One region of the Fictibacillus enclensis genome, then DNA from elsewhere that is predicted to be linked to it. Evidence: a T-box and tRNA genes for the amino acid it is inferred to sense, from the RefSeq annotation. Region 1 holds a T-box; the other regions hold tRNA genes.
The links. A T-box is a leader RNA that pairs with one kind of tRNA and senses whether it is charged. The one in region 1 lies ahead of leuS (leucine--tRNA ligase), so its partner is inferred to be a tRNA-Leu.

Region 2: it has a tRNA-Leu gene. The T-box ahead of leuS (leucine--tRNA ligase) is inferred to sense a tRNA for this amino acid. The anticodon was not compared.
Region 3: it has a tRNA-Leu gene. The T-box ahead of leuS (leucine--tRNA ligase) is inferred to sense a tRNA for this amino acid. The anticodon was not compared.

Annotation. Positions count from the first base shown of each region.
Region 1 is NZ_CP126109.1:3,417,247-3,427,498, reverse strand. It holds gene QNH15_RS17940 (alpha/beta hydrolase) at 1-255, shown strand, start outside; gene QNH15_RS17935 (tetraprenyl-beta-curcumene synthase family protein) at 288-1,352, shown strand; gene mnmM (tRNA 5-(aminomethyl)-2-thiouridylate-methyltransferase MnmM) at 1,387-1,959, opposite strand; gene mnmL (tRNA modification radical SAM protein MnmL/YtqA) at 1,956-2,918, opposite strand; gene QNH15_RS17920 (MDR family MFS transporter) at 3,102-4,295, shown strand; gene QNH15_RS17915 (site-2 protease family protein) at 4,311-4,988, shown strand; T-box leader at 5,058-5,291, shown strand; gene leuS (leucine--tRNA ligase) at 5,374-7,791, shown strand; gene QNH15_RS17905 (rhodanese-like domain-containing protein) at 7,813-8,121, shown strand; gene QNH15_RS17900 (sporulation protein Cse60) at 8,250-8,441, shown strand; gene QNH15_RS17895 (BaiN/RdsA family NAD(P)/FAD-dependent oxidoreductase) at 8,493-9,749, opposite strand; gene QNH15_RS17890 (putative polysaccharide biosynthesis protein) at 9,953-10,252, shown strand, end outside.
Region 2 is NZ_CP126109.1:221,801-232,052, reverse strand. It holds rRNA gene QNH15_RS01375 (23S ribosomal RNA) at 1-1,988, opposite strand, end outside; rRNA gene QNH15_RS01370 (16S ribosomal RNA) at 2,207-3,754, opposite strand; tRNA gene QNH15_RS01365 (tRNA-Ile) at 3,930-4,006, opposite strand; tRNA gene QNH15_RS01360 (tRNA-Gly) at 4,017-4,090, opposite strand; tRNA gene QNH15_RS01355 (tRNA-Pro) at 4,101-4,177, opposite strand; tRNA gene QNH15_RS01350 (tRNA-Arg) at 4,181-4,257, opposite strand; tRNA gene QNH15_RS01345 (tRNA-Leu) at 4,300-4,385, opposite strand; tRNA gene QNH15_RS01340 (tRNA-Leu) at 4,422-4,507, opposite strand; tRNA gene QNH15_RS01335 (tRNA-Lys) at 4,520-4,595, opposite strand; tRNA gene QNH15_RS01330 (tRNA-Gln) at 4,603-4,677, opposite strand; tRNA gene QNH15_RS01325 (tRNA-Asp) at 4,723-4,798, opposite strand; tRNA gene QNH15_RS01320 (tRNA-Glu) at 4,868-4,942, opposite strand; tRNA gene QNH15_RS01315 (tRNA-Ser) at 4,952-5,042, opposite strand; tRNA gene QNH15_RS01310 (tRNA-Asn) at 5,046-5,120, opposite strand; gene QNH15_RS01305 (SprT family protein) at 5,253-5,723, opposite strand; gene cmpA (cortex morphogenetic protein CmpA) at 5,827-5,961, shown strand; gene QNH15_RS01295 (Tex family protein) at 5,987-8,164, opposite strand; gene QNH15_RS01290 (protein phosphatase 2C domain-containing protein) at 8,360-8,968, opposite strand; gene sigB (RNA polymerase sigma factor SigB) at 8,965-9,756, opposite strand; gene rsbW (anti-sigma B factor RsbW) at 9,722-10,207, opposite strand; gene QNH15_RS01275 (STAS domain-containing protein) at 10,204-10,252, opposite strand, start outside.
Region 3 is NZ_CP126109.1:818,830-829,081, reverse strand. It holds gene queG (tRNA epoxyqueuosine(34) reductase QueG) at 1-662, opposite strand, end outside; gene QNH15_RS04470 (B3/B4 domain-containing protein) at 751-1,413, shown strand; tRNA gene QNH15_RS04465 (tRNA-Leu) at 1,835-1,919, opposite strand; tRNA gene QNH15_RS04460 (tRNA-Leu) at 1,952-2,040, opposite strand; tRNA gene QNH15_RS04455 (tRNA-Cys) at 2,055-2,129, opposite strand; tRNA gene QNH15_RS04450 (tRNA-Gly) at 2,148-2,222, opposite strand; tRNA gene QNH15_RS04445 (tRNA-Gln) at 2,228-2,302, opposite strand; tRNA gene QNH15_RS04440 (tRNA-His) at 2,309-2,384, opposite strand; tRNA gene QNH15_RS04435 (tRNA-Trp) at 2,389-2,462, opposite strand; tRNA gene QNH15_RS04430 (tRNA-Tyr) at 2,492-2,575, opposite strand; tRNA gene QNH15_RS04425 (tRNA-Thr) at 2,656-2,731, opposite strand; tRNA gene QNH15_RS04420 (tRNA-Phe) at 2,740-2,815, opposite strand; tRNA gene QNH15_RS04415 (tRNA-Asp) at 2,839-2,914, opposite strand; tRNA gene QNH15_RS04410 (tRNA-Met) at 2,918-2,994, opposite strand; tRNA gene QNH15_RS04405 (tRNA-Val) at 3,152-3,227, opposite strand; tRNA gene QNH15_RS04400 (tRNA-Glu) at 3,297-3,371, opposite strand; tRNA gene QNH15_RS04395 (tRNA-Ser) at 3,388-3,478, opposite strand; tRNA gene QNH15_RS04390 (tRNA-Asn) at 3,485-3,559, opposite strand; rRNA gene rrf (5S ribosomal RNA) at 3,571-3,686, opposite strand; rRNA gene QNH15_RS04380 (23S ribosomal RNA) at 3,997-6,935, opposite strand; rRNA gene QNH15_RS04375 (16S ribosomal RNA) at 7,154-8,701, opposite strand; gene QNH15_RS04370 (nucleotidyltransferase-like protein) at 8,977-9,843, opposite strand; gene QNH15_RS04365 (YgzB family protein) at 9,952-10,252, shown strand, end outside.

The DNA of each region.
Region 1 (10,252 bases):
TACCGTGAGCTTGTAAGCGCCATGAAACAGGCTCATCAGGAGACGGACCGCTTTCCGAACGTGCCGCTTTTGGTCATACAGGGAGGAGACGACCGGATTGTGGATAAACGTGCGGTCCGCAGCTGGTTTAACCGGCTTGAACTCCATGATAAAATGTATAAAGAATACCCGGGCTTGTATCATGAAGTGCTGAACGAGCCGGAACGGGATGATGTTTTTAAATTTATGAAATCGTATTTAAATCTTCATTTTTGATTTTGGATGATTGCAAGGGGTGGAAAATTGAAATGAGTGTACCGAATCAACCTTGGGCATTAATGTATCGCATCTATCGCAATGTTCTGCCCGATGTAGCACTTTTTTTAGAGAAATGGCGGGAAAAGGCAGAGACCATCCCCAATGACGAACTTAGAAAACAGGCTCTGATGAGCATTGATACAAAGGAATTCCATTGCCAGGGAGGAGCCATACTGGCTCTTCTGGCAGGTGAACAGCGGCAAAAGGTTATTGAATTTGTGGTAGCCTATCAGACAATCAGCGACTATTTGGATAATCTCTGTGACCGAAGCACTTCACTTGATCCCAAGGATTTTGAAGCGCTGCACGAATCTATGATTCATGCGCTGACACCGGGGACTGAAAGGAAAAATTACTATCGTATGAGAGAAGACCAAAATGATGGGGATTACCTTTGGAGCCTGGTACAAACGTGTCAGCACATTCTTTCGGAAATTCCGCATTATTCTTCCATCGCGGATTCACTGCTTGATCTCGCACATTATTATTGTGATTTGCAAATACATAAGCATGTGATGATTGAGGAACGGGTACCGAGGCTGCAGGCCTGGTACCGAAGCCACAAGGATTCGCTGCCTGCCATGAGCTGGTACGAATTTTCGGCCTGTACAGGCTCGACTCTCGGTATTTTTTGCCTGGTCTCCTACGCTTCGCAGAAAAGTTTGACTGCTGAACAGGTTCAGGTGATTAAAAACGGCTACTTTCCCTGGGTTCAAGGTTTGCATATTCTGCTCGATTATTTTGTGGATCAGCAGGAAGATGAAGAGGGGGGCGACCTCAATTTTTGCTCGTATTATGAAAACGGAAATCAGCTTCTGGAGCGGTTTGGCCATTTTGTTGAACAGGCTGACCACAGCATTCAGCGGCTGCCGGACAGCAAATTTCACAAACTCATCAACAGAGGACTGCTTGGTATCTATCTTGCCGATCAGAAGGTCGACCGCCACCCTGGCATTAAAAAGGCGGCAGGCAAGATCATGAAAATGGGCGGAGGAATAACCTATTTCTTTTATATGAACCGAAGATTGATGCAACGACTAAAGCCTTCTGTATAAAAAGAGCGGATACTGCACATGCAGTTTCCGCTCTTTATCTTTTTTCAATCGCCACAATAAAAGGAGGACTGTTTTTTTGATTAATAAATCCGTATTGCAGGACATGGGCTTTTTGCTGATCCAGCTGACTGGCATACTTTAAAACGGTATCCCGTTCTTTCTTTCCTTGTTCATGGCCGTGGTAGATGACCAGTACGGCGATTCCCCCGGGAGCAAGCAGATCATAAAGCTGTTCCAGTGCCTCTATTGTGGAATCGCTTTGTGTGACAATCTCTTTATTTCCACCGGGCAAATAGCCGAGATTAAAGATGGCAGCTTTAATCGAACCGTGGTATTCCACTGGAATGGCAGATTTCATCGTATGGTGGCCGGCGTGAAAAAGGGTTACATTGTCAAGTGCCTGTTCTTCCAACAACCGGCGGGTGGTGTTTTGAATCGCCAATTCCTGAATGTCAAATCCAAACACACGGCCCCTCTTACCGACCATTCGTGAAAGATGAAGTGTGTCATTCCCGTTTCCGCATGTGGCATCGATAACAGCACTTCCATCTGACGCAGCGGCTTCGAGCAATGTTCTTGCAAATGGCAGTATTCCTTGTAGATTCATAGCGGCCTCACCATTTCTTCAGAATAATATTTTCCCTGGTAACTGTTTCTTCGTTCAAGTTCGCTTTCGATCGCGTTCAGGACTTTCCATTTATTCATACTCCACATCGGGCCAATCATTAATTCAGGGGGCCCATCACCCGTAAGGCGGTGTATCATCATTTCAGGGGGAAGAATCTCAAGCTGGTCACATACGAGATTAACGTAGGTATCAAAGTCCAGAAACTGAAGCATTCCCTTGTCGTATTGCTTGACCATCGGCGTTTTTTTTAACAGGTGAAGCAAATGGATCTTGATGCCCTGTACATCCAGCTTGGCTACTTCTCTTGCCGTTTCCATCATCATTTCTGGTGTTTCCAGTGGAAGCCCGTTAATAATATGGGAGCATACCCGAATATTATGTTGACGGAGCTTTTGCACACCTTCTACATAGGTTTGGTAGTCGTGGGCACGGTTGATGAGAAGGGCAGTCCGTTCATGGACCGTTTGAAGACCCAGCTCGACCCACAGGTAGGTCCGTTCATTGAGTTCTGCAAGATATTCAACCACATCGTCAGGCAAACAGTCGGGACGGGTGGCAATGGCCAGTCCGGCGACATCCTTTTGCTCCAGGATGGATTCAAACATTTCCCGCAGCTTTTCCACGGGGGCATAAGTATTGGAAAAAGCCTGAAAATAGCCAAGGTATTTCCCTTTTTTCCATTTTCGGTGCATACGTTCTTTTACCGTATGAAACTGGGTGATCAAATCATCACGACGGTCCCCGGCAAAATCCCCGGATCCGCTCTGCGAGCAAAAGGTACAGCCGCCGTATGCTGCTTTTCCGTCACGATTTGGACAGTCAAAGCCGCCATCAAGAGGGACTTTGATAATTTTTTCATCAAAATGGTTTCGTAGATGGGTATTCCATGTATAAAAACGCTTGTCGCCAAAATGGGCGGGAAAACTTAGGTCTGGCAATTAGATTCACTCCTTAACTTAACAAAAATGCTCACTATCGCACTATATGCCATTTTAGCATGGGAGAGTCCATTCTCCAACATTCGGTTAGAGGGGAGGAGGAGGCAGGTTTACAATTGTCAGCACGCAGAAAAAGCACTACAATACTTAGGGGTATTCTTTTGCTGAAATGGGGGGCTTGGTATGCCAAAGTCGCTTTGGCTGCTTATTATCGGCATGGTCCTGAATGTAACAGGATCAACTTTTTTGTGGCCGGTGAATACGATTTACATACATGAGCATCTCGGAAAGTCGCTGACTGCTGCGGGAATTGTGCTCATGATCAATTCGGGCGCCGGGGTGCTGGGCAATCTGGCTGGCGGCCTGTTGTTTGACAGGCTTGGTGGTTACCGTGCCATTCTTGCCGGAGTTTCGATCACCCTTCTTGCCCTTGTACTGTTAGTGTTTTATCATACATTTTTGTTTTATGCCCTTCTTCTTGCGGTGATTGGATTCGGGATGGGAATGACCTTTCCATCCATGTATGCCATGGCGGGAACCGTCTGGAAAGAAGGCGGGCGAAAAGCATTTAACGCCATTTATGTTGCCCAGAATGTGGGGGTGGCGCTCGGAGCGGCTGGCGGCGGATTTGTCGCTTCCGTTTCCTTTCAATGGTCGTTCATCGGAAACGCCGGCCTTTGTGCCGTATTTTTTCTGCTCGTTTTATTTGGTTTTAAAGAGATGAGCAGCAAAGCGTCAGAGATTGCTCCGGAAACCATTCTTACCCAGAATACAAGAATACAGAACAAGACTATGTTTACCGGGCTGCTCATTTTATGCGCAGGCTATTTGCTGGCATGGATCTGTTATGTGCAGTGGCCATCCACGATTGCGGTCTTTACGCAGGAAACAGGCATCAGCCTTAGACTGTACAGTCTGCTTTGGACGGTGAACGGTGCATTGATTGTCCTTTTGCAGCCAGTCCTCACTTATGTTTTAAACAAATGGACCGCTGCCACAAAAACTCAAATTCTTGCAGGTTATGTAATCTTCATTCTTTCGTTTATTATAGTGAGTCAGGCCGAGTCATTTGCAGGTTTTCTTGGAGCAATGGTGGTTCTGACGCTAGGGGAAATGCTGGTTTGGCCAGGCGTTCCTTCCATTGCTAATGAACTTGCCCCTGCGGGCAGGGCCGGCTTTTATCAGGGAATCGTGAATAGTACGGCTACAGCGGGACGAATGATCGGGCCATCATTTGGCGGCATTCTCGCAGACACCTGGGGAATGAATGCTGTTTTTAGTGTCATTTTTGGTTTGTACCTGATTAGCATGGCACTTACGCAATTGTACGACAGAAAGATTGCTGTCCGCGATCTTTCGCAGAAAAAGACCGTTTGAAATAAGGAGAGTTGAATGGAAAATTTCATGGCTTTTAATTTTCAGGAACTGCCGTTTGTCATCATTTCATTGGTTATTGCATTTACCATTCATGAATTTGCCCACGCATTTACCGCTTATCTATGCGGTGATCCGACAGCAAAGAACCAGGGCCGGCTTACCCTTTCGCCGATTGCCCATCTTGATCCCATCGGCACCATTCTCTTGCTGATTGCCGGCTTTGGATGGGCGAGGCCTGTTCCGGTTGACCGCCGGAACTTCAAGCGCCCTCACTTATATGGCATTCTTGTTTCGATTGCCGGGCCGCTGAGCAATATATTGATCGCTGTTATTGGCATCATTGTTTTTTATTCACTTTTTACAACGGGTGTCGTGGACGGTGTGTCGGAAAAGGGAATTGATTTTATCGACCGGCTGATCAACATGCTTGTCTATTTAAATGTCTTGCTGTTTGTATTTAACTTGCTTCCGGTCCCGCCGCTTGACGGCTATCGCGTTCTCGAGGACCTGGCACCGGATAGAGTCCGGGCGAAAATGATGAAATATGAGCATTTTGGGGTCATCATTTTCCTGGTTCTCGTTTTAACACCGCTCGACCGTTACACCATCTATCCGATTTTCAATACCATCGTGCCTGCTGTCGCCAATACGGTGGATAACTGGATTCGTCCTTTCTTTGAATCTGGTATATAACTAGGAAAATAGGGCTAAGCTACACTTGACAATTTGCTTTGGTATTCATACAATACAAGTTAAATATGGTAAATTACGATGATAAGGACTAGTAAAAAAGCAGAAGGAAGCAGAGAGTTGACGGATGGTGCAAGTCAACCCCAAACCTTTTTGAACTCGCCTTGTAGTTGCGGAAGTGAACATTTGTAGCTTCTGTCGTGCAACCCGCGTTAAGGGTCCAATGAGAGAGCGTGGCACGTTTGCACGCTAATGTGGGTGGTACCGCGGCAGGTTAATAAGTATACACAACCTTTCGTCCCTGAATGAGTTTTAGGGGCGGAAGGTTTTTTATTTTGTCTTTATTACTTTAAAGGGTGAATGATAGTAACAGGGAGGAAAAGACAGTATGCATTACGATCATCGAAAGATCGAGCCGAAATGGCAGCAATATTGGGAAAACAAAAAAACATTTAAGACCGAAGAGGATTACTCAAAAAAGAAATTTTACGCCCTGGATATGTTTCCTTATCCGTCCGGTGCCGGACTTCACGTTGGTCATCCGGAAGGCTATACAGCCACTGACATCCTTTCACGCATGAAGCGTATGCAGGATTACAATGTACTGCACCCTATGGGGTGGGACGCATTCGGCTTGCCGGCCGAGCAGTATGCACTTGATACAGGAAATGATCCGGCTGAGTTCACCGAAAAGAACATAAATACCTTCCGCAGACAGATCAAAGAACTTGGCTTCTCCTATGACTGGGACCGTGAAGTCAACACGACTGATCCGGAGTATTACAAGTGGACCCAATGGATTTTTATCCAGCTGTATAAAAAAGGATTGGCGTATGTTGACGAAGTACCTGTGAACTGGTGTGAGGCACTGGGGACAGTCCTTGCGAACGAAGAAGTCATCGATGGAAAAAGCGAACGCGGAGGCCATCCGGTTGTCAGGAAACCGATGAGACAGTGGATGCTGAAGATTACAGCCTATGCCGATCGCCTTCTTGAAGATTTGGAAGAGCTGGATTGGCCGGAAAGTCTGAAAGAAATGCAGCGCAACTGGATCGGCCGTTCGGAAGGTGCTGAAGTTCATTTTGAAATTGACGGATATGACAAGCAAGTAACCGTGTTTACAACACGTCCGGACACCTTGTTCGGAGCGACCTATCTTGTGCTTGCTCCTGAGCATGCATATGTCAATGAGATTACTACAGAAGCCCAAAAGCAGGCTGTCGAGCAATACAAAAATGAAGTGGCTACTAAGTCTGACCTTGAACGCACCGAGCTTTCCAAGGAAAAAACAGGTGTCTTTACCGGTGCTTATGCGGTCAATCCAGTTAATGGCAAACGGGTGCCAATCTGGATCGCCGACTATGTGCTGGCGACTTATGGCACGGGTGCCATTATGGCCGTACCGGGACATGACGAGCGCGATCATGAATTTGCGATGAAATTTGAATTGCCGATCATCGAGGTTGTAGAAGGCGGAGATGTGAGCAAAGAAGCTTATGCCGGCGACGGAAAGCATGTGAATTCCAACTTCCTGGACGGTCTGGATAAAGAGGAAGCCATCAATAAAATCAACAGCTGGCTCGAAGAAAATAAAAAGGGCGAAAAGAAAATCACGTACCGTTTGCGTGACTGGCTGTTCTCCCGCCAGCGCTATTGGGGTGAGCCGATCCCGATCATTCTGTGGGAAGACGGAACAATGACTCACGTTCCTGAAGAAGAACTTCCTTTGCAACTGCCTGTGGTGGAAGAAATCAAGCCATCAGGTACAGGAGAATCCCCGCTCGCCAACGTATCAGAATGGGTGAATGTAGTGGATCCAGAAACCGGCAAAAAAGGACGCCGCGAAACCAATACAATGCCGCAATGGGCAGGAAGCTGCTGGTACTATTTAAGGTACATCGATCCAAAAAACAGCGAAATGATTGCCGATCCTAAGAAAATTCAGCACTGGCTGCCGGTTGATATTTATATCGGCGGTGCAGAACATGCGGTTCTTCACTTGCTCTATGCCCGTTTTTGGCATAAGGTGCTTTATGATCTTGGCATTGTTTCGACAAAAGAGCCGTTTCAGCGGTTGTTCAACCAGGGAATGATTCTTGGCGAGAACAATGAAAAAATGAGCAAGTCCAAAGGCAATGTAGTGAACCCGGATGAAATCGTCGCCTCGCACGGTGCAGATACTCTCCGTATGTACGAGATGTTCATGGGACCGCTCGATGCCTCTATCGCATGGAGCACGACGGGGCTTGACGGATCCCGCCGTTTCCTTGACCGTGTGTGGCGCCTGTTTGTCGCAGATAACGGAGAGCTTAATCCTGCAATCACAGAGGAGCAGGGAACAGATACCTTTGAGCGGGTTTATCATCAGACCGTGAAAAAGATAACGGAGGACTTTGAAGGACTTCGGTTTAACACTGGTATTTCTCAATTGATGGTGTTCGTGAACGAAGCCAACAAGCAAAAGGTTCTTCCGAAGTACGCGATGGAAGGCTTTGTGAAGCTTCTTTCTCCAATTGCTCCACACATCACGGAAGAGCTTTGGGAAAAGCTTGGCCACAGCGGAACCATTGCCTATGAAGCTTGGCCGGTATGGGATGAAGCCAAATTGGTGGATAAAGAGGTCGAGATTGTAGTACAGATAAACGGTAAAGTAAAAGCTAAGCTCAGCGTACCAGCTGACATTACACGGGAAGACATGGAGCAGGCAGCAATGGACAGTGACGCGGTTCAAAGCAGCATTGAAGGGAAAACAGTCCGCAAAGTCATTGCAGTTCCAGGCAAGCTCGTGAATATCGTTGCCAATTAATCCGCAAAGAGGTGAAATGAATTGACAGATCATATTGAAACGATTACTCCTGAAGAGGTGAAAGCTAAGCTGAAAAAGGGTGAGGCCATCTCCCTCATTGATGTTCGTGAGGATGAGGAAATCGCTGCGGGAAAGATTCCTGAAGCGAAACACATCAAGATGATGGAGATCCCTGATCGATTGGATGAGATAAATCCGGACGAAGAGCATATCATCATCTGCCGTTCCGGGAATCGAAGTGTGAACGTATCTTACTTCCTTCAGGATCATGGATATAAAGTAAAAAACATGGTCGGCGGCATGCTGGCTTATGAAAGAGATTCCGAATAAATTAAGACCTGGCTGTCAAAATGCGCAGCCGGGTTTTTTTATGGATTGTTTTAAACTGCAAAACTAGTGGGATTTTTACAAAGGATTCGACGAAACCGGGAGGGAATTACTTAGACAGGAGGTGGGGTATGTTAAAGATCAAATTATTTGATGAAGAACATGAAGAAGACCTGGAAGAAGCGGTTAATGCTTTTCTGGAGAATATTCCTGAATCCAAAATCAAAGATGTTAAGTACCAGGTTTCTATCAGTGACAGTCTGAGAGCAGAAGAGGAACCGACCATATACTCCTATTCCATCCTGGTAATCTATAGCGAGTAAACAAAAAGGCTGAGAGGCAAGTGTTTTCACTTCCTCTCAGCCTTACTGATTTTATAACACGGCGGCGTTCGTTCCCGCCAGGTGCCCGGTAACAAAAGCAACAGTAATGTTGTATCCTCCGGTATACCCGTGAAGGTCGAGTACTTCTCCACAGAAATACAATCCCTTTTTCTTTTTGGAAGCCATACTTTTTGGCTCGATTTCCTTAATCGATACGCCTCCGCCAGTAACAAAGGCTTTTTCAATGGAGAGTGTTCCGTTAACTTCCAATGGAAAACGTTTAAGGAGTGAAGTGAACTTGCGAAGACTTTGCTTGTTCAGATGCTCACCCGTTATCTCAAGCGGGATTTCTGCTTTTTCCAGCAAAAACAAAAGATACCGTTCGGGAACCAACCCTTTTAAGACATTCTTAATGGCCTTTTTCGGATCATTTTTCAATAGGTTGTTTACTTGTTGAAACAGTTCTTCCTCGTTCAGGTCAGGAAAGGCATCAACACTCATCGAAATGGTTTTCGTATTAAATTTTTTGAGAGCTTTTACTACATATTGGCTGGACCTGAGAACAGCGGGTCCTGAAATGCCGAAGTGGGTAAAGATCATATCCCCTTTATGTGATTTGATCAGCTTGCCCTTTGGATTCCAGACAGACAGCTCCGCCTGGCGCAGTGAAAGGCCCTGCAAAGTTTTTGATTTAATAAAAGGTTCAGAAGAGGTGATGGGAACCTCAGTCGGATAAAGTTCGGTGATGGTGTGACCGGCTTTTTTTGCCCAGGCATAGCCATCTCCGGTTGATCCTGTATGCGGTACCGATTTTCCTCCGACGGCAATGATCACTGACTTGGCGGGAATGATGGTGCCGTTTTTCAAAACGATTTCTTTTACCGCCTCTTCGGTATAGTTAATGGTTTCGACGGGAGAGTTGGTCCAGATTTTCACACCGAGGGATTCAATTCTCTGTAACAATGCCGCAACCACATCGCCGGCCTTATTGCTGACAGGAAACATTCTTCCATTGTCTTCTTCTTTTAACGCTATGCCCAGTCCCTCAAAAAAAGAAATGATATTCTCGTTATTAAAGATGGAAAACGCACTGTATAAAAAACGCCCGTTTCCGGGAATGTGTTTAATGATTTCCTCAATGGGCAGCCTGTTGGTGACGTTGCACCGTCCTCCGCCTGAAATAGCCAGCTTTCTGCCAAGCTTGTCCCCTTTATCGATGAGCAGCACTTTTCTGCCCTTTGATGCTGCTGCGACTGAGGCCATAAGTCCTGAAGGCCCTCCGCCGATGACAACCACATCATATTTCATTTTTGCACCTGCTTCCTTTTCTGCCTGGCTTTTCAACCAGGTCTTCAAAACACGTTCATTTGATACATTCAAAAAGATACCACAAATTTTATCAAATTAAAAATTCTGTTTCATTTGATTGCTTGTGTTACAATACTAATGTTGTTTTAAGAGAACACATAAAAATTGCCTGGTTGCAGCATTTAATAGTAGGAGATGGATTCATGTCTCGGTTATTGCGAGGAACGTTAATTTTAACAGCAGCAACATTTTTTTCAAAGTTTATCGGAATGCTATACATTATCCCTTTCAATGCGCTTGTCGGCACGAAGGGGCTTGCGTTATATGGGTATGCCTATAATCCCTATACGGTGCTATTAAGCATCGCAACGATGGGAGTTCCGCTGGCGGTTTCAAAGTTCGTATCGAAGTACAATACGCTCGGTGACTATGAAACCGGAAGAAGATTATTAAAATCGGGACTTTGGATTATGACGGCCACCGGCTGTATGGCTTTTCTTATT
Region 2 (10,252 bases), 1.9 Mb from region 1:
CCGACAAGGAATTTCGCTACCTTAGGACCGTTATAGTTACGGCCGCCGTTTACTGGGGCTTCAATTCAGAGCTTCTCCCCTAAGGGATAACCCCTCCTCTTAACCTTCCAGCACCGGGCAGGTGTCAGCCCCTATACTTCGCCTTGCGGCTTCGCAGAGACCTGTGTTTTTGCTAAACAGTCGCTTGGATCTATTCACTGCGGCTCTCTCGGGCGATAAACCCTACCAGAGCACCCCTTCTCCCGAAGTTACGGGGTCATTTTGCCGAGTTCCTTAACGAGAGTTCTCCCGATCATCTTAGGATTCTCTCCTCGCCTACCTGTGTCGGTTTGCGGTACGGGCACCTCTTTCCTCACTAGAGGCTTTTCTTGGCAGTGTAGGATCAGGGACTTCGGTACTGTAATTTCCCTCGCCGTCACAGCTCAGCCTTCACGATTGCGGGATTTGCCTCACAATCAGCCTAACTGCTTAGACGCGCATTTCCATTCGCGCGCTCTCCCTACCTTCCTGCGTCCCCCCGTCGTTCAAACGGAAAGGAGGTGGTACAGGAATTTCAACCTGTTGGCCATCGCCTACGCCTTTCGGCCTCGGCTTAGGTCCCGACTAACCCTGAGCGGACGAGCCTTCCTCAGGAAACCTTAGGCTTTCGATGGACAAGATTCTCACTTGTCTTTCGCTACTCATACCGGCATTCTCACTTCAAAGCGCTCCACCAGTCCTTCCGGTCTGACTTCACCGCACTTCGAACGCTCCCCTACCACTGTACCTGACGGTACAATCCATAGCTTCGGTGATACGTTTAGCCCCGGTACATTTTCGGCGCAGAGTCACTCGACCAGTGAGCTATTACGCACTCTTTAAATGGTGGCTGCTTCTAAGCCAACATCCTGGTTGTCTGGGCAACTCCACATCCTTTCCCACTTAACGTATACTTTGGGACCTTAGCTGATGGTCTGGGCTGTTTCCCTCTTGACTACGGATCTTATCACTCGCAGTCTGACTCCCGCGGATAAGTCTCTGGCATTCGGAGTTTGACTGAATTCGGTAACCCTGTGGGGGCCCCTAGTCCAATCAGTGCTCTACCTCCAGGACTCTAGCCGCGAGGCTAGCCCTAAAGCTATTTCGGGGAGAACCAGCTATCTCCGTGTTCGATTGGCATTTCACCCCTACCCACACCTCATCCCCGCACTTTTCAACGTGCGTGGGTTCGGGCCTCCATTCAGTGTTACCTGAACTTCACCCTGGACATGGGTAGATCACACGGTTTCGGGTCTACGACAACGTACTATGGCGCCCTATTCAGACTCGCTTTCGCTGCGGCTCCGCCTTCTCGGCTTAACCTTGCACGTTATCGTAACTCGCCGGTTCATTCTACAAAAGGCACGCTGTCACCCGTTAATGGGCTCCAACTACTTGTAGGCACACGGTTTCAGGATCTCTTTCACTCCCCTTCCGGGGTGCTTTTCACCTTTCCCTCACGGTACTGGTTCACTATCGGTCACTAGGGAGTATTTAGCCTTGGGAGATGGTCCTCCCGGATTCCGACGGGGTTTCACGTGTCCCGCCGTACTCAGGATCCACTCAGGAGGGAACGAAGTTTCAACTACAGGGCTGTTACCTTCTTTGGCCGGCCTTTCCAGACCGCTTCATCTACCCCGTTCCTTTGTAACTCCATGTAGAGTGTCCTACAACCCCAGAGGGCAAGCCCTCTGGTTTGGGCTGTTTCCGTTTCGCTCGCCGCTACTCAGGAAATCGCATTTGCTTTCTCTTCCTCCGGGTACTTAGATGTTTCAGTTCCCCGGGTCTGCCTTCTCATATCCTATGTATTCAGATATGGATACCATCCCATTACGGATGGTGGGTTCCCCCATTCGGAAATCCCCGGATCAACGCTTACTTACAGCTCCCCGAGGCATATCGGTGTTCGTCCCGTCCTTCTTCGGCTCCTAGTGCCAAGGCATCCACCGTGCGCCCTTTCTAGCTTAACCTTTAACACGATCGTAAGATCGTTAAAAATAGTACTAAATCAGCGCACAACTAATGAATTAGTTGGCTTGTTTGGATGTTTCGTTATCTAGTTTTCAAGGAACATGGCCACAACAAATGTGTAACCTTATTATGAATTGAAAGAAACGATGTTCTTTCAAAACCAAACAAAAGCTCAGAGTAAGATTCATGAGGCACCTGAGTGCTCATGTCTCCATAGAAAGGAGGTGATCCAGCCGCACCTTCCGATACGGCTACCTTGTTACGACTTCACCCCAATCATCTGTCCCACCTTCGGCGGCTGGCTCCAAAAGGTTACCCCACCGACTTCGGGTGTTACAAACTCTCGTGGTGTGACGGGCGGTGTGTACAAGGCCCGGGAACGTATTCACCGCGGCATGCTGATCCGCGATTACTAGCAATTCCGGCTTCATGTAGGCGAGTTGCAGCCTACAATCCGAACTGAGAGTGGCTTTTTGGGATTGGCTCGGCCTCGCGGCTTCGCAACCCTTTGTACCACCCATTGTAGCACGTGTGTAGCCCAGGTCATAAGGGGCATGATGATTTGACGTCATCCCCACCTTCCTCCGGTTTGTCACCGGCAGTCACCTTAGAGTGCCCAACTGAATGCTGGCAACTAAGGTCAAGGGTTGCGCTCGTTGCGGGACTTAACCCAACATCTCACGACACGAGCTGACGACAACCATGCACCACCTGTCACTCTGTCCCCCGAAGGGGAAAGCTTGATCTCTCAAGTGGTCAGAGGATGTCAAGACCTGGTAAGGTTCTTCGCGTTGCTTCGAATTAAACCACATGCTCCACTGCTTGTGCGGGCCCCCGTCAATTCCTTTGAGTTTCAGCCTTGCGGCCGTACTCCCCAGGCGGAGTGCTTAATGTGTTAACGTCAGCACTGAGGGTGGAACCCCCCAACACCTAGCACTCATCGTTTACGGCGTGGACTACCAGGGTATCTAATCCTGTTTGCTCCCCACGCTTTCGCGCCTCAGCGTCAGTTACAGGCCAAAAAGCCGCCTTCGCCACTGGTGTTCCTCCACATCTCTACGCATTTCACCGCTACACGTGGAATTCCACTTTTCTCTCCTGCACTCAAGTCTCCCAGTTTCCAATGACCCTCCACGGTTGAGCCGTGGGCTTTCACATCAGACTTAAAAGACCGCCTGCGCGCGCTTTACGCCCAATAATTCCGGATAACGCTTGCCACCTACGTATTACCGCGGCTGCTGGCACGTAGTTAGCCGTGGCTTTCTGGTCAGGTACCGTCAAGGTACCGGCAGTTACTCCGGTACTTGTTCTTCTCTGACAACAGAGCTTTACGACCCGAAGGCCTTCATCGCTCACGCGGCGTTGCTCGGTCAGACTTTCGTCCATTGCCGAAGATTCCCTACTGCTGCCTCCCGTAGGAGTCTGGGCCGTGTCTCAGTCCCAGTGTGGCCGATCACCCTCTCAGGTCGGCTACGCATCGTCGCCTTGGTGAGCCGTTACCTCACCAACTAGCTAATGCGCCGCGGGCCCATCTGTAAGCGTCAGCCGAAACCGACTTTCAAAAAAGAAGCAGGCGCTTCTCGTTATCATCCGGTATTAGCTCCGGTTTCCCGGAGTTATCCCCGTCTTACAGGCAGGTTACCCACGTGTTACTCACCCGTCCGCCGCTAAATCAGAGGAGCAAGCTCCTCGTCATTCGCTCGACTTGCATGTATTAGGCACGCCGCCAGCGTTCATCCTGAGCCAGGATCAAACTCTCCAATAAAGTGTTTGATATAGCTCTTAAAGTTTAAAAATAAGAAATTGATGGGATTGTAAAATCCCTGACTTACTCTGGCTTTTGTTTGGTTTTCAAAGAACATTTAATCGCTACATCATTTGCGTAGCTTAATTATTATATCCATTGTCAGAGCGAATGTCAAGTGCATTGCCCTTAAAAATGGTGGGCCTAAATGGACTCGAACCATCGACCTCACGCTTATCAGGCGTGCGCTCTAACCAGCTGAGCTATAGGCCCAAAAATAAAATGGAGCGGGTGATGAGAATCGAACTCACGACCAGAGCTTGGAAGGCTCTTGTTTTACCACTAAACTACACCCGCATTGAAAAGATGGTCGGGAAGACAGGATTTGAACCTGCGACCCCCTGGTCCCAAACCAGGTGCTCTACCAAGCTGAGCCACTTCCCGTTATGGCGCGCCCTGAGAGATTCGAACTCCCGACCTTTTGATTCGTAGTCAAACACTCTATCCAGCTGAGCTAAGGGCGCGTATTATTCTTGATGGGTTTTATGTTATATATGAGAAGCTATTGGTGCGGTCGAGAGGACTCGAACCTCCACGGGGTTGCCCCCACTAGCCCCTCAAGCTAGCGCGTCTGCCATTCCGCCACGACCGCAAAGCAGTTAAAGTTATAAGTACATTTTTGAAAAAATGGTGCGGGTGAAGGGACTCGAACCCCCACGCCGTAAAGACACTAGATCCTAAGTCTAGCGCGTCTGCCAATTCCGCCACACCCGCATGATGTGTAAATGGTGAGCCATGAAGGACTCGAACCTTCGACCCTCTGATTAAAAGTCAGATGCTCTACCAACTGAGCTAATGGCTCATGAAGATGGCTGGGCTAGCAGGATTCGAACCTACGAATGACGGAGTCAAAGTCCGTTGCCTTACCACTTGGCTATAGCCCAATAATCATGATGCATTTCTTATTTAAATGTTGGTTTTAAGTAAAATGGCGGGCCCGACCGGGATCGAACCGGCGATCTCCTGCGTGACAGGCAGGCATGTTAACCGCTACACCACGAGCCCATTTTAATAAAACAGCTTGTCCGTTTTTTCTTCCGAAAAATACTTGGTTCTTTTCTTCCGAAATATACTTGGTGACCCGTACGGGATTCGAACCCGTGTTACCGCCGTGAAAGGGCGGTGTCTTAACCGCTTGACCAACGGGCCGATAAAAACTGGCAGAGAAGAAGGGATTCGAACCCTCGCGCCGCGTTAGCGACCTACTCCCTTAGCAGGGGAGCCCCTTGAGCCACTTGGGTACTTCTCTGTATGGCTCCACAGGTAGGACTCGAACCTACGACCGATCGGTTAACAGCCGATAGCTCTACCACTGAGCTACTGTGGAATGTGTTTTTGAGACATTTAAAATCATACTTGTTTTTTCTCAAAAAGTCAACTGTTTTTTTCATTTATTTTGTTTATGTAAACAGCAAGATGTCTTTCAGCGACTTTATTAATCTAACACAGATTTGAACACCTAGTCAACACTTTTCTCATCACTTTTAAAAAACAATTTCCCCCGGCATTTTCCGCACACGTATTTCCTTGTGTCAACCTTGCGCTTCCGCTTGTATTGCTGCTTACAGTCTGTGCATATATAGAGGTATTTATAAGCTTGGGTTGTTCGGGTACCCGGCAGGACTTCACAATATCTCAGACCGCCCACTTTTTTCAGCAGCTGTTTAAATTCATGATCTTTGTGCTGGTAGCCCCTTCCCTCGATATGCAGATGATAATGGCACAGTTCATGCTTAATGATACCCACTAATGCCTGCATCCCAAACTGTGTCATCTGCTTAGGGTTGATCTCTATATCATGGGACCTGAGTAAATACCTGCCGCCGGTTGTCCGTAAACGGCCGTTGAAACGGGCATTATGCCGGAAGGGTTTGTGAAAATAATCATTTGATACCTGCTCCACGAGCAATTGAAGTTCCCTTTGATCCATTTTCTTTCCTATCCTTTCTCCTTCTATAGAACAAAAAGTTGGTCACATCAACAAGCCATGAGACATAGACTAAATCACGCTTAAATACGCGGAGGTTTTGTCTATGCCCACATGGTTTAAGAAACAACTCAGAAAAGCTTATTTTCAAAAAGACCGTTATCAAATCCGTTTATTAAATCAATGCTGGTTTTTTTATAATCAAAAAAATAACAACACCGAAAGTAAAAGTCTTCCCTGACAAACAGAAACTTTTTGATTGGATATTACTGCGCCTCCGGAGGCAGCATGGTAAGAGCCACTCTTCCTTTATTGAGATCCACGCTATCCACCCAAACGGTAACAACCTGCCCAACGCTAACCACATCCATGGGGTGCTTCACAAAGCGCTTGGCCAGCTTGGAGATATGAACAAGGCCGTCCTGTTTCACGCCAATATCCACAAAAGCGCCAAAATCAACGACATTTCGCACCGTTCCTTCCAGCTCCATTCCTTGTTTAAGGTCTTCGAGCTTAAGGACATCGGTTTTCAGCAGGGGCTTTGAAAGCTCTTCCCGCACATCCCGGTTTGGACGAAGCAGTCCGTCCACGATGTCATGAAGAGTGGGCACCCCAATATTGAGTTGCGCCGCCATTGCTTCCACATCGATCAATTTCAGCTTGTCTTTCAGGCTATCTGTGCCGATTTCTGCTACCTCACTGTTCATTTCTTTTAAAAGCAACAGCGTTTCTTTATAGCTCTCCGGGTGAATGGCCGTTTGGTCGAGCGGATTTTTCCCGTCCGGAATTCTTAGAAATCCGATACATTGCTCGTACGTTTTCGCACCGAGGCGCGGAATCTTCTTCAGTTCTTCGCGTTTTTCAAACTTCCCTTTTTCTTCTCTCGCTTTTACAATATTTTGCGCAACGGTCTTGGACAAGCCGGCTACATACTGAAGCAAGGAAGAAGAAGCTGTATTCACGTTGACGCCTACCTGGTTTACTGCGGTTTCCACAACAAAGGTCAGGGATTCGTTCAATCGTTTTTGCGATACATCATGCTGATATTGTCCGACTCCAACCGATTTCGGGTCAATTTTCACCAGTTCAGCCAGCGGATCCTGCAGTCTTCGTACTATGGAAATGGCACTTCGCTCCTCCACCTGAAGGTCAGGAAACTCTTCCCTGGCGATTCCTGAAGCGGAATATACACTGGCTCCTGCTTCATTGACGATAATATAGGAAACCGGCTCCTTTAAACCTTTAATGGTATCGACGATAAATTGTTCGGTTTCCCTGGAAGCTGTTCCGTTTCCAATGGCAATGACATTGATACCGTAAGTATCAATCAGGCCTTTGACGACCGCTTCGGACTTTTGCACTTCCGATCTTGGCGGTGTTGGATAAATGGTCTGAATATGAAGCATTTTCCCCGTTTCATCCACAACACCAAGCTTGCAGCCCGTTCGGTAAGCAGGATCCACCCCTAAAACCATACGGCCTTTTAGCGGAGATTGAAGAAGCAGGTTCCTCAGGTTTTCAGAAAAGATGTGAATGGCCTGTTCCTCACCCTTATCGGTCAGTTCGTTCCGAATGTCTCGTTCGATGGAAGAAGCAATCAGCCTTCGGTAGCTGTCCTCAATCGCCTCTTGTAAATAAGGTGCAGCGGGAGATTCCGATTTCTTGATTACCGTCCGGTTCAGCCGCTGAATAATTTTTTCAGCAGGTGCTTCCACTTCCACCTTCAGAACGTCTTCTTTTTCGCCGCGGTTGATGGCAAGAATACGGTGAGGCACGATTTTGCCAACCGGTTCACTGTACTCATAATACATTTCGTAGACCTTTTTTTCGTCTTCTCCGTTTTTCTTTAAAGACGTTTGCAGCTGTCCTTCCTTAAACGTAAGGTCTCGGATCCACGATCGAATCGCCGCATCGTCTGAAATCTGCTCGGCTAGTATATCCTGCGCACCCGCGAGTGCTTCTTCAGGTGTATGTACCTCTTTTTCCTCGGACAGGAACTCTTTCGCCTTTGCCAGGACATCGCCTTGCCACGGCTGGCTCATGAGCCATTCAGCCAGCGCTTCAAGCCCCTTTTCCTTGGCTACCGTCGCCCGGGTTCTTCGCTTTTGTTTGTATGGGCGATAAAGGTCTTCGATTTCCTGCAGTTTTTTGGCGCTTGATATGGAATCCGCCAGTTCATCGGTCAGCTTTCCCTGCTCTCCAATCAGGCGCAGAACTTCTTCTTTACGTTCCTTTAAATTTTCTGTGTATTGCCAGCTATCCATAATATCTTTAATTTGAACTTCATCCAGGCCGCCTGTCAGCTCCTTACGATACCTGGCAATGAAAGGCACCGTGTTGCCGTCCTTCAATAACTCAATCACGTTTGCCACTTGTTTTTGTTTGATGCCCAATTCTTTCGCAATTTCAGTAAATCCTTGATCCAACTCTATTGTTTTTTCCAATAGAAGTACCCCTTTCGAATCCGTAAAAATTACGGGTATACCCTTTTAGTTTAACACTTTCCCGATGTTTTAACGAAAATTGATCAATGAATCCCATATAAAAAAGCACCCTTTGAAGGGCGCTTGGTCGGATGTAAAACCAAAAAAAAAGCCGAGGCAACCCGGCAGAGAGGTCCATCAAGGCCTCCAATGTGCTTATGCATGCGACACTTTTCCTACGAGGCAGGTAGCGTCATCAATTAATTTTTGAGAAAGAGTTCCGAGGTAAGCAGCCGATTCCCGAGGCGATATCATATTGGTTAGAATGGAACGGCTTTGCGTATGAATTTCCATTCCATCTGAATAAATGATAAATGCGGTCTGATCATCAAACGGAAATTGCTGTACACGGAACTTCTGCGGCTTTCCGGAAAGAAAACCAACCGTCGGAAGAGGGTAAATTAATTTACGGTCTTCCCCCGCCATCATAAAGCGGATATTTCCCACTCCCGCATAGCGGACGATGCGCTGGTTGAAGTCAATTTTAAAAATGGAAAGCACCGCTCCCCTGGTTCCTTTTAGCTCTTCATTGCATACTTGCATGATTTCCTCAACTTCTAATTGATGATTCTTTTCCACAGCGATCACTGCCGCTTGGGAGGCTTTTCTGGCTAAACCTCCGCTCCCCAGCCCGTCAGCTACCGCACAAATAAAATAATCACGGGTTTCCGTGACATAAAAACTGTCTCCACATAATTCATTACCGTTTTTGGGCTTTTGGAAAGAAGAGACGGCGATTTTGTCATAGGAAAAATCCTGGATCATTTCAAAGCCTCCGATGGTTCCACCCGAATCGCTTCACGAAGCTTCTCAAGTGCTCTCCTCTGCAGACGTGAGACATGCATTTGAGAGATATTCAGGCGCTCCCCTGTTTCTTTCTGGCTCAAATTCTCAAAATACGTGCATTTAAGGATTTCCTGCTCTCTTTCAGAAAGAACCGCAAATGCTTTCTGCAGGAGCATTCTCTTGTCGATTTGATCATAGCCGGCATCCTGTGTTCCCACGAGGTCTAACAGGGTTACTGTGCTGCCTTCCTGATCGGCTTCAATGGAACTGTCTACGGATAGGGCCTGGTAACTCTTGCCCATTTCCATCGTTTCCAGAACTTCTTCCTCCGTAACCTCCAGGTAATCAGAAATTTCCTGGATTTTCGGGGAACGCTGAAGCTCATTCGTCAGATCTTCTACAGCTTTTTTTATGCGGGGTCCAAGTTCCTTAATTCGTCTTGGCACATGGACGCTCCACGTTTTATCACGGATAAACCGTTTAATTTCACCTATGATGGTAGGGACCGCAAACGATTCAAACGAACGTCCAAAGTCGGCATCGTACCTTCGCAATGCAGCGAGCAGGCCGATCATTCCCACTTGGACCAAATCGTCATGAATGCTTTTCCCCTTGGAAAATTTTCGCGCTAGTGAGTGAACGAGATCTTCGTACTGTTGTACGAGTTTCGTTTGCAATATTTCATTTTGCGGATCGTTTTGCAGCTCGTGAATCCATTTATAAACTTCTTCTTTATTGTGTAGGTGCTGGTGAGGTCCTGTCGACATTTTCCTCCACCTCATCTCTGTGAAGATACTTCGTCATCATTACGATCACACCCGCTTCACCGCTGATTTCCACTTTGTCCATCAATGACTCAATTAGGAAGAGGCCCAGACCTCCTTCGTTCAATTGTTCTACGGATTTCCCTTCTACAGGTCCGAGTGATTGGTTTACATCATCGTAATCAAAGCTCTTGCCGTGGTCCACAACCATAATTTCGAGCCGGTTATCATACACCCCGCATCCGATGCGAATCTGTCCTTTTTCCAGCTCCGTATACGCATGATTTACAACATTGGTACAGGCCTCTGAGACAGCAATTTTGATATCTTCAATTTCGTCAAATGCAAATCCCATCCTGTTGGCAATACCAGAAATCGTCAGACGCACCACCCCGACATAATCGGTTTTGGCGGGTACCGTCATTTCGATAAAATCAGAGGCTTTATTACTCATCTGGCCTCCCCCTTTACCTCGTTGTCAATGTCCATTACCTCTGTC
Region 3 (10,252 bases), 2.5 Mb from region 1:
GTTTGTGTTAAAAAGGCGATGCATTTGTTCGAATCGAGCTGTCCCCCTTGTACGAGAGCGCCCGTAGGACAAGCCTCCACACAGATGTTGCAATCTCCGCATTGGTCTGTGATGGGCGTATCAGGCGGAAGATAAACCGTCGTCAGCATCTCTCCCAAATAAACATATGAACCAAACTCCGGCGTAATGGTTGCGCAATTTTTTCCGCTCCAGCCAATTCCGGCACTTTCTGCCACCGCACGATCAGACAGTTCGCCGGTATCCACCATCGACACAGAACGGGCATACGGGGCTTTTTCAGCGATAAATGCTTCCAGCAGCCTTAATTTCTCACGCAAAATATGATGGTAATCCACACCCCAGGAAGCTCTGCAAAATATTCCTCTTCTCGCTTCCCTTGTACTTTGTGGAGCATCTTTCATCCTGGAAGGATAAGCAAGAGCAATCGAGATGATGGTGTTCGCTCCCTCAAGCAGCAGCTGGGGATTCGTCCGTTTCTCGATATCTTTTTCTTCGAATCCAGATTGGTATCCGTGGTTCTGCTGTTCCTTAAGCCTTTCCTTCAGTTCCGCAAAGACATCCGCGGCAGCAAACCCAATCTTGTCGATACCAATTGATTTACTATATGCAAGGAGTTCTTCTTTTAACTGGGCGCCTGTCATGACTGCACCTCCTTTCTCCTTAAATGGATGATTTCATCTATGGTAAACTAACTATAAAATACAGCTATAAGATAAGGGTGAAAAGTTGATGATTAAACTGGCAGAGGACATAAAAAAGCTTGTTCCTTCCTTTAAAATGGGCGTAATACTATATCATGATATCGTGATTGAAGAATCACCGCAAATGCTAAAAGGCAGATTCCAATTATTTCTTGAATCCCTGAAACTAGATGCTCTTGAAAAGGCTGCGGCCGACCACCCGGGTATACAGGAATGGCGTCAGGTCTTCAAAAAGCTTTCCATGGATCCGTCCCGCTACAGACCTTCCTCTGAAGCTCTCCTGCGCCGTGTATATGGCGGCAAGGACGTAGCACTGGTCAATTCGGCCGTTGACGTAAATAACTTCTTTTCCCTTCAATATGGTATACCTTTAGGGATTTATAATGCAGATGGGGTCCATGGAGACGTTGAAATTAAAATAGGAGCTCCTGGAGATCAATATGAAGGGTTAAACGGTCGTTTAATGAACATGGAAGGGAAACTTCTGTCAGCAGACGAAAACGGCGCATTTGGAAGCCCTATCGTCGATTCCAAACGCACCATGACAGGAGAACAGGTCAAAAATGCCCTCCAGCTCGTTTACCTCAGACCCTCCATGGCGGACGATGAGGCCCAAAAACTGCTATCAGCGATCGAGAAAATGTTTGTTCAAATCAACGGCGGTTCCTCTGAATCCTATCTCATCCAATAAAAAAAGCGCAGGACTTCATTTAAAACGAAGTCCTGCGCTAAAACCTACAACTGCCTTGATACCAATATAGTCAGCGTGTATTAAAAATATGACAACCTTCCATTACTTTTTATGAAATCAAGAACATAAAGGTCCGCAAATATTGAAACACTCTGTTCCACTGATTGTCGTTTCTGCCCCTATTGTTCCGATTGGATATTGCTGGTCCAATGTAATGGAGAACGTGAAAGTTGGCTGGCTTAGGGCAAACATATTTATGTTGTTTCTTATTCATCAACCATCGATCACTCTTTCAAATTCGTTTACAACCAGTACATTCAAACAATGAAAGATGGGAGACGGCATATGTGAGGTAAGAAGATTGTCCATTTAAGCAAAAAAGACTCCTTACAAATGTAAGAAGTCTTTGATAGTTATGTAATGGTACCGGTGGTCGGGGTCGAACCGACACTCCCGAAGGAACACGATTTTGAGTCGTGCGCGTCTGCCAATTCCGCCACACCGGCATGTGAAAAGTAAAGCTGGCAGTGTATTTAATTGGTGCCGAGGGCCGGACTCGAACCGGCACGGTAGTCACCTACCGCAGGATTTTAAGTCCTGTGTGTCTGCCAATTCCACCACCCCGGCTGGGTGGTATGTAGTGGAGGCGGCAACCGGATTCGAACCGGTGGATAAGGGTTTTGCAGACCCTGGCCTTACCACTTGGCTATGCCGCCATTTAAAGATCATATAATTGGAGCGGAAGACGGGATTCGAACCCGCGACCCCAACCTTGGCAAGGTTGTATTCTACCACTGAACTACTTCCGCATATATGGCTGGGCTAGCAGGATTCGAACCTACGAATGACGGAGTCAAAGTCCGTTGCCTTACCACTTGGCTATAGCCCAATCATATGGGGCGACCGATGGGAATCGAACCCACGAATGCCGGAACCACAATCCGGTGCGTTAACCACTTCGCCACGATCGCCATATGGCAGGGGCAGTAGGAATCGAACCCACACCAAAGGTTTTGGAGACCTTCGTTCTACCTTTAAACTATGCCCCTAAATCAAAATAAATGTGCTAAAAATTAGATGGTGGAGGGGGACGGATTCGAACCGCCGAACCCAAAGGAGCGGATTTACAGTCCGCCGCGTTTAGCCACTTCGCTACCCCTCCATGAGAGACAAAACCTATTTTAATACATATCCATGTATTCTTCAAGAGGAAATTTCTTACACTTTGAACAAAAAGGATAGTGGTGCCGGCTAGAGGACTTGAACCCCCAACCTACTGATTACAAGTCAGTTGCTCTACCAATTGAGCTAAACCGGCGCCAAAAATGGTGGCTCGAGACGGAATCGAACCGCCGACACGAGGATTTTCAGTCCTCTGCTCTACCGACTGAGCTATCGAGCCAAAACTTCTTATTAAAGATAAAATGGCGGACCCGACCGGGATCGAACCGGCGATCTCCTGCGTGACAGGCAGGCATGTTAACCGCTACACCACGAGTCCATTTGGTTGCGGGGACAGGATTTGAACCTGCGACCTTTGGGTTATGAGCCCAACGAGCTACCAGACTGCTCCACCCCGCGATGATATTAAGGTTACGGACGATGTGTCCGAGTATGAGGAACTCTTCCTCTACCAGTATTTTCTTTGAAGTGTATGCGTCGAGTTTACTCGCAGCTTAATCGTGCTGTAGCGCTCGTTGCTCCACCCCGCGATGATAATCAATATATTAAGATAAAATGGTGGAGGATGACGGGTTCGAACCGCCGACCCCCTGCTTGTAAGGCAGGTGCTCTCCCAGCTGAGCTAATCCTCCGAAAGGTTTATATGTATAAGTTTTTTTCTTCGAAAAAAACATGGTTGTTTTCATTTTCATGAAAAAACTTGGTGACCCGTACGGGATTCGAACCCGTGTTACCGCCGTGAAAGGGCGGTGTCTTAACCGCTTGACCAACGGGCCGTATGTTAAGTAATTATGGCGGAGAGCAAGGGATTTGAACCCTTGATACGCGGTTAACGTATACACGATTTCCAATCGTGCTCCTTCGGCCACTCGGACAGCTCTCCATATAATGGCTCCACAGGTAGGACTCGAACCTACGACCGATCGGTTAACAGCCGATAGCTCTACCACTGAGCTACTGTGGAATAATATATATGCCCGGCAACGTCCTACTCTAACAGGGGGAAGCCCCCAACTACCATCGGCGCTGAAGAGCTTAACTTCCGTGTTCGGTATGGGAACGGGTGTGACCTCTTCGCTATTGCCACCAGACATATATCGGTTTGTGATCAACGGCGATTTGCTTCGTCAGCTTCACTCCTCCTCTTCCTCATGTACGGTAAGTACACTCCGGAGAGTCGTCGTTTTGCTTCCTTGAATCTCTTGTCGCTGACAAACCTTTTGTTTTTGAGGCATATTCCCTCAAAACTAGATAACTTCATCCAAACTTACTGATAACGTCCAGCTTCATGAACCATATCCTCGAGGTCGTTTCGTCCCTTCCGACGAACACCAAAACCGTGTTCTTGTCAGGGTCTCCAACGCTTGTCGGATATAAGCGGTTCATTCCGCTTTTGTTTTTAAGGATAAGCCCTCGACCGATTAGTATCTGTCAGCTCCACGTGTCACCACGCTTCCACACCAGACCTATCAACCTCATCATCTCTAAGGGGTCTTACTCACTTGACGTGATGGGAAATCTCATCTTGAGGGGGGCTTCATGCTTAGATGCTTTCAGCACTTATCCCGTCCACACGTAGCTACCCAGCTATGCCCCTGGCGGAACAACTGGTACACCAGCGGTGTGTCCATCCCGGTCCTCTCGTACTAAGGACAGCTCCTCTCAAATTTCCTGCGCCCGCGACGGATAGGGACCGAACTGTCTCACGACGTTCTGAACCCAGCTCGCGTACCGCTTTAATGGGCGAACAGCCCAACCCTTGGGACCTACTTCAGCCCCAGGATGCGATGAGCCGACATCGAGGTGCCAAACCTCCCCGTCGATGTGGACTCTTGGGGGAGATAAGCCTGTTATCCCCAGGGTAGCTTTTATCCGTTGAGCGATGGCCCTTCCATGCGGAACCACCGGATCACTAAGCCCGACTTTCGTCCCTGCTCGACTTGTAGGTCTCGCAGTCAAGCTCCCTTGTGCCTTTACACTCTGCGAATGATTTCCAACCATTCTGAGGGAACCTTTGGGCGCCTCCGTTACGATTTAGGAGGCGACCGCCCCAGTCAAACTGCCCACCTGACACTGTCTCCGAACCGGATCACGGTTCCAGGTTAGAATTTCAATACAGTCAGGGTAGTATCCCACCGACGCCTCCATCGAAGCTGGCGCTCCGACTTCTCAGGCTCCTACCTATCCTGTACAAACTGTACCAAAATCCAATATCAAGCTGCAGTAAAGCTCCATGGGGTCTTTCCGTCCTGTCGCGGGTAACCTGCATCTTCACAGGTACTATAATTTCACCGGGTCTCTCGTTGAGACAGTATCCAAATCGTTACACCTTTCGTGCGGGTCGGAACTTACCCGACAAGGAATTTCGCTACCTTAGGACCGTTATAGTTACGGCCGCCGTTTACTGGGGCTTCAATTCAGAGCTTCTCCCCTAAGGGATAACCCCTCCTCTTAACCTTCCAGCACCGGGCAGGTGTCAGCCCCTATACTTCGCCTTGCGGCTTCGCAGAGACCTGTGTTTTTGCTAAACAGTCGCTTGGATCTATTCACTGCGGCTCTCTCGGGCGATAAACCCTACCAGAGCACCCCTTCTCCCGAAGTTACGGGGTCATTTTGCCGAGTTCCTTAACGAGAGTTCTCCCGATCATCTTAGGATTCTCTCCTCGCCTACCTGTGTCGGTTTGCGGTACGGGCACCTCTTTCCTCACTAGAGGCTTTTCTTGGCAGTGTAGGATCAGGGACTTCGGTACTGTAATTTCCCTCGCCGTCACAGCTCAGCCTTCACGATTGCGGGATTTGCCTCACAATCAGCCTAACTGCTTAGACGCGCATTTCCATTCGCGCGCTCTCCCTACCTTCCTGCGTCCCCCCGTCGTTCAAACGGAAAGGAGGTGGTACAGGAATTTCAACCTGTTGGCCATCGCCTACGCCTTTCGGCCTCGGCTTAGGTCCCGACTAACCCTGAGCGGACGAGCCTTCCTCAGGAAACCTTAGGCTTTCGATGGACAAGATTCTCACTTGTCTTTCGCTACTCATACCGGCATTCTCACTTCAAAGCGCTCCACCAGTCCTTCCGGTCTGACTTCACCGCACTTCGAACGCTCCCCTACCACTGTACCTGACGGTACAATCCATAGCTTCGGTGATACGTTTAGCCCCGGTACATTTTCGGCGCAGAGTCACTCGACCAGTGAGCTATTACGCACTCTTTAAATGGTGGCTGCTTCTAAGCCAACATCCTGGTTGTCTGGGCAACTCCACATCCTTTCCCACTTAACGTATACTTTGGGACCTTAGCTGATGGTCTGGGCTGTTTCCCTCTTGACTACGGATCTTATCACTCGCAGTCTGACTCCCGCGGATAAGTCTCTGGCATTCGGAGTTTGACTGAATTCGGTAACCCTGTGGGGGCCCCTAGTCCAATCAGTGCTCTACCTCCAGGACTCTAGCCGCGAGGCTAGCCCTAAAGCTATTTCGGGGAGAACCAGCTATCTCCGTGTTCGATTGGCATTTCACCCCTACCCACACCTCATCCCCGCACTTTTCAACGTGCGTGGGTTCGGGCCTCCATTCAGTGTTACCTGAACTTCACCCTGGACATGGGTAGATCACACGGTTTCGGGTCTACGACAACGTACTATGGCGCCCTATTCAGACTCGCTTTCGCTGCGGCTCCGCCTTCTCGGCTTAACCTTGCACGTTATCGTAACTCGCCGGTTCATTCTACAAAAGGCACGCTGTCACCCGTTAATGGGCTCCAACTACTTGTAGGCACACGGTTTCAGGATCTCTTTCACTCCCCTTCCGGGGTGCTTTTCACCTTTCCCTCACGGTACTGGTTCACTATCGGTCACTAGGGAGTATTTAGCCTTGGGAGATGGTCCTCCCGGATTCCGACGGGGTTTCACGTGTCCCGCCGTACTCAGGATCCACTCAGGAGGGAACGAAGTTTCAACTACAGGGCTGTTACCTTCTTTGGCCGGCCTTTCCAGACCGCTTCATCTACCCCGTTCCTTTGTAACTCCATGTAGAGTGTCCTACAACCCCAGAGGGCAAGCCCTCTGGTTTGGGCTGTTTCCGTTTCGCTCGCCGCTACTCAGGAAATCGCATTTGCTTTCTCTTCCTCCGGGTACTTAGATGTTTCAGTTCCCCGGGTCTGCCTTCTCATATCCTATGTATTCAGATATGGATACCATCCCATTACGGATGGTGGGTTCCCCCATTCGGAAATCCCCGGATCAACGCTTACTTACAGCTCCCCGAGGCATATCGGTGTTCGTCCCGTCCTTCTTCGGCTCCTAGTGCCAAGGCATCCACCGTGCGCCCTTTCTAGCTTAACCTTTAACACGATCGTAAGATCGTTAAAAATAGTACTAAATCAGCGCACAACTAATGAATTAGTTGGCTTGTTTGGATGTTTCGTTATCTAGTTTTCAAGGAACATGGCCACAACAAATGTGTAACCTTATTATGAATTGAAAGAAACGATGTTCTTTCAAAACCAAACAAAAGCTCAGAGTAAGATTCATGAGGCACCTGAGTGCTCATGTCTCCATAGAAAGGAGGTGATCCAGCCGCACCTTCCGATACGGCTACCTTGTTACGACTTCACCCCAATCATCTGTCCCACCTTCGGCGGCTGGCTCCAAAAGGTTACCCCACCGACTTCGGGTGTTACAAACTCTCGTGGTGTGACGGGCGGTGTGTACAAGGCCCGGGAACGTATTCACCGCGGCATGCTGATCCGCGATTACTAGCAATTCCGGCTTCATGTAGGCGAGTTGCAGCCTACAATCCGAACTGAGAGTGGCTTTTTGGGATTGGCTCGGCCTCGCGGCTTCGCAACCCTTTGTACCACCCATTGTAGCACGTGTGTAGCCCAGGTCATAAGGGGCATGATGATTTGACGTCATCCCCACCTTCCTCCGGTTTGTCACCGGCAGTCACCTTAGAGTGCCCAACTGAATGCTGGCAACTAAGGTCAAGGGTTGCGCTCGTTGCGGGACTTAACCCAACATCTCACGACACGAGCTGACGACAACCATGCACCACCTGTCACTCTGTCCCCCGAAGGGGAAAGCTTGATCTCTCAAGTGGTCAGAGGATGTCAAGACCTGGTAAGGTTCTTCGCGTTGCTTCGAATTAAACCACATGCTCCACTGCTTGTGCGGGCCCCCGTCAATTCCTTTGAGTTTCAGCCTTGCGGCCGTACTCCCCAGGCGGAGTGCTTAATGTGTTAACGTCAGCACTGAGGGTGGAACCCCCCAACACCTAGCACTCATCGTTTACGGCGTGGACTACCAGGGTATCTAATCCTGTTTGCTCCCCACGCTTTCGCGCCTCAGCGTCAGTTACAGGCCAAAAAGCCGCCTTCGCCACTGGTGTTCCTCCACATCTCTACGCATTTCACCGCTACACGTGGAATTCCACTTTTCTCTCCTGCACTCAAGTCTCCCAGTTTCCAATGACCCTCCACGGTTGAGCCGTGGGCTTTCACATCAGACTTAAAAGACCGCCTGCGCGCGCTTTACGCCCAATAATTCCGGATAACGCTTGCCACCTACGTATTACCGCGGCTGCTGGCACGTAGTTAGCCGTGGCTTTCTGGTCAGGTACCGTCAAGGTACCGGCAGTTACTCCGGTACTTGTTCTTCTCTGACAACAGAGCTTTACGACCCGAAGGCCTTCATCGCTCACGCGGCGTTGCTCGGTCAGACTTTCGTCCATTGCCGAAGATTCCCTACTGCTGCCTCCCGTAGGAGTCTGGGCCGTGTCTCAGTCCCAGTGTGGCCGATCACCCTCTCAGGTCGGCTACGCATCGTCGCCTTGGTGAGCCGTTACCTCACCAACTAGCTAATGCGCCGCGGGCCCATCTGTAAGCGTCAGCCGAAACCGACTTTCAAAAAAGAAGCAGGCGCTTCTCGTTATCATCCGGTATTAGCTCCGGTTTCCCGGAGTTATCCCCGTCTTACAGGCAGGTTACCCACGTGTTACTCACCCGTCCGCCGCTAAATCAGAGGAGCAAGCTCCTCGTCATTCGCTCGACTTGCATGTATTAGGCACGCCGCCAGCGTTCATCCTGAGCCAGGATCAAACTCTCCAATAAAGTGTTTGATATAGCTCTTAATGTTTAAAAATAAGAAATTGATGGGATTGTAAAATCCCTGACTTACTCTGGCTTTTGTTTGGTTTTCAAAGAACATTTTGTCGATGCCGCTCGTTTTGGCGACTTTCTTATGATAGCACCTTTGACGAAAGGTGTCAACCACTTTTTTGCTTTGTTTATTTCGTTTATTTGCCGCGTCGTTTCAGCGACAAGTAGTACTATACCATGTTAGTTAGAAAGTGGTCAACACCTTTTTCGAAAAAAGTTGTTCTTTTTTAGAATTTAGTGGTGTAGTGGCGGTGATACAAGTGTTTTCCCTTGGTTTCCTGCCTGATCACATGGATGATTCCCCTTTCGATCAGGTGTTCAAGAAGGACGGTCAGGTCAATAGAATAATCGGCCACCTCATGATGCTCCATTAATTCGGCAACAGACCATTCGTTTTGTTCCTGAAATACGCTCAGCAAATGTCCGGCGCCAAGCTTTGTTTTGGAACTAATGGAGAACTCGCTGGCAATTAAGAGAAGTTCGATCCTTTTTTCAATCGGTTCATTCCCGGTAATAAGTTCTTCATATAGTTTGTAAATTTGGGGCTCAATCACCTTCACCTGATTCCAGACCGTAATTTCCGGGTGAAATCCGCGTTCGATCACAGCCAGACGGGCCAGGTGATGCAAGGCATGCAGAATATGGTTGAATGAATCAAGGTACTGACTGCTGTGGAACAATTCCTTTCCATCGGAAAAACGGCGGAGCAGCTTGCCGAACTCAATGGTTATTTTCTTGGATCGTTCCGGTACGGGAAACTTGTCCAATCGGTCACGAAGCTCCGTAATATATTCGTTTCGGTTAAATAGAACTTTTCCGTTTACAACCCAATCAACCACACGGCGGTTCGAACCCAGAAGAAGCCATTGGTTCAGCTGATCTTCCGTTACAATATGTAAAGCTGCGATTTTATCACCATATTCGTAATGTTTAACGCTCCATGGTTTTTCCCCTTTTGTCACAATAATAAAGAGGATGCTGTCAAAGTTGTCCGTTAATGGGCTAAACGGTTTATTGCTTTCGATTAACAGTACTCCCAATGTGTTTTCGTTACTTGCCCTTTCCTGATAAAGCGGGCGTAACAAGTCTTCCATGCCTTCAACTCCCGTTCTGATTTCGGTCTCCAACCAATTCAACGCAAGGTCTGAAAATCCTTTCTTTTTTTCCAAGTCCTTGTATACTGTAAGTTAGGAGGGACAATCATGATAAAATATACGAGCAAGATTAATAAAATACGTACGTTTGCTCTAAGTCTTGTGTTTATCGGAATTATTATTATGTACGCCGGCCTGTACTTCAGAAGCCATTTTATACTAATGTCATTATTTATGTTAATTGGATTTCTTGCAACCCTCGCCAGTGCCGGAGTTTATTTTTGGATCGGAATGATCTCAACCAATGCGGTTCAGGTGGTCTGTCCGAACTGCAATAAGATAACAAAGGTTCTGGGGCGAGCGGATGCCTGCATGTCCTGCAATCAGCCATTGACACTTGATAAAAATC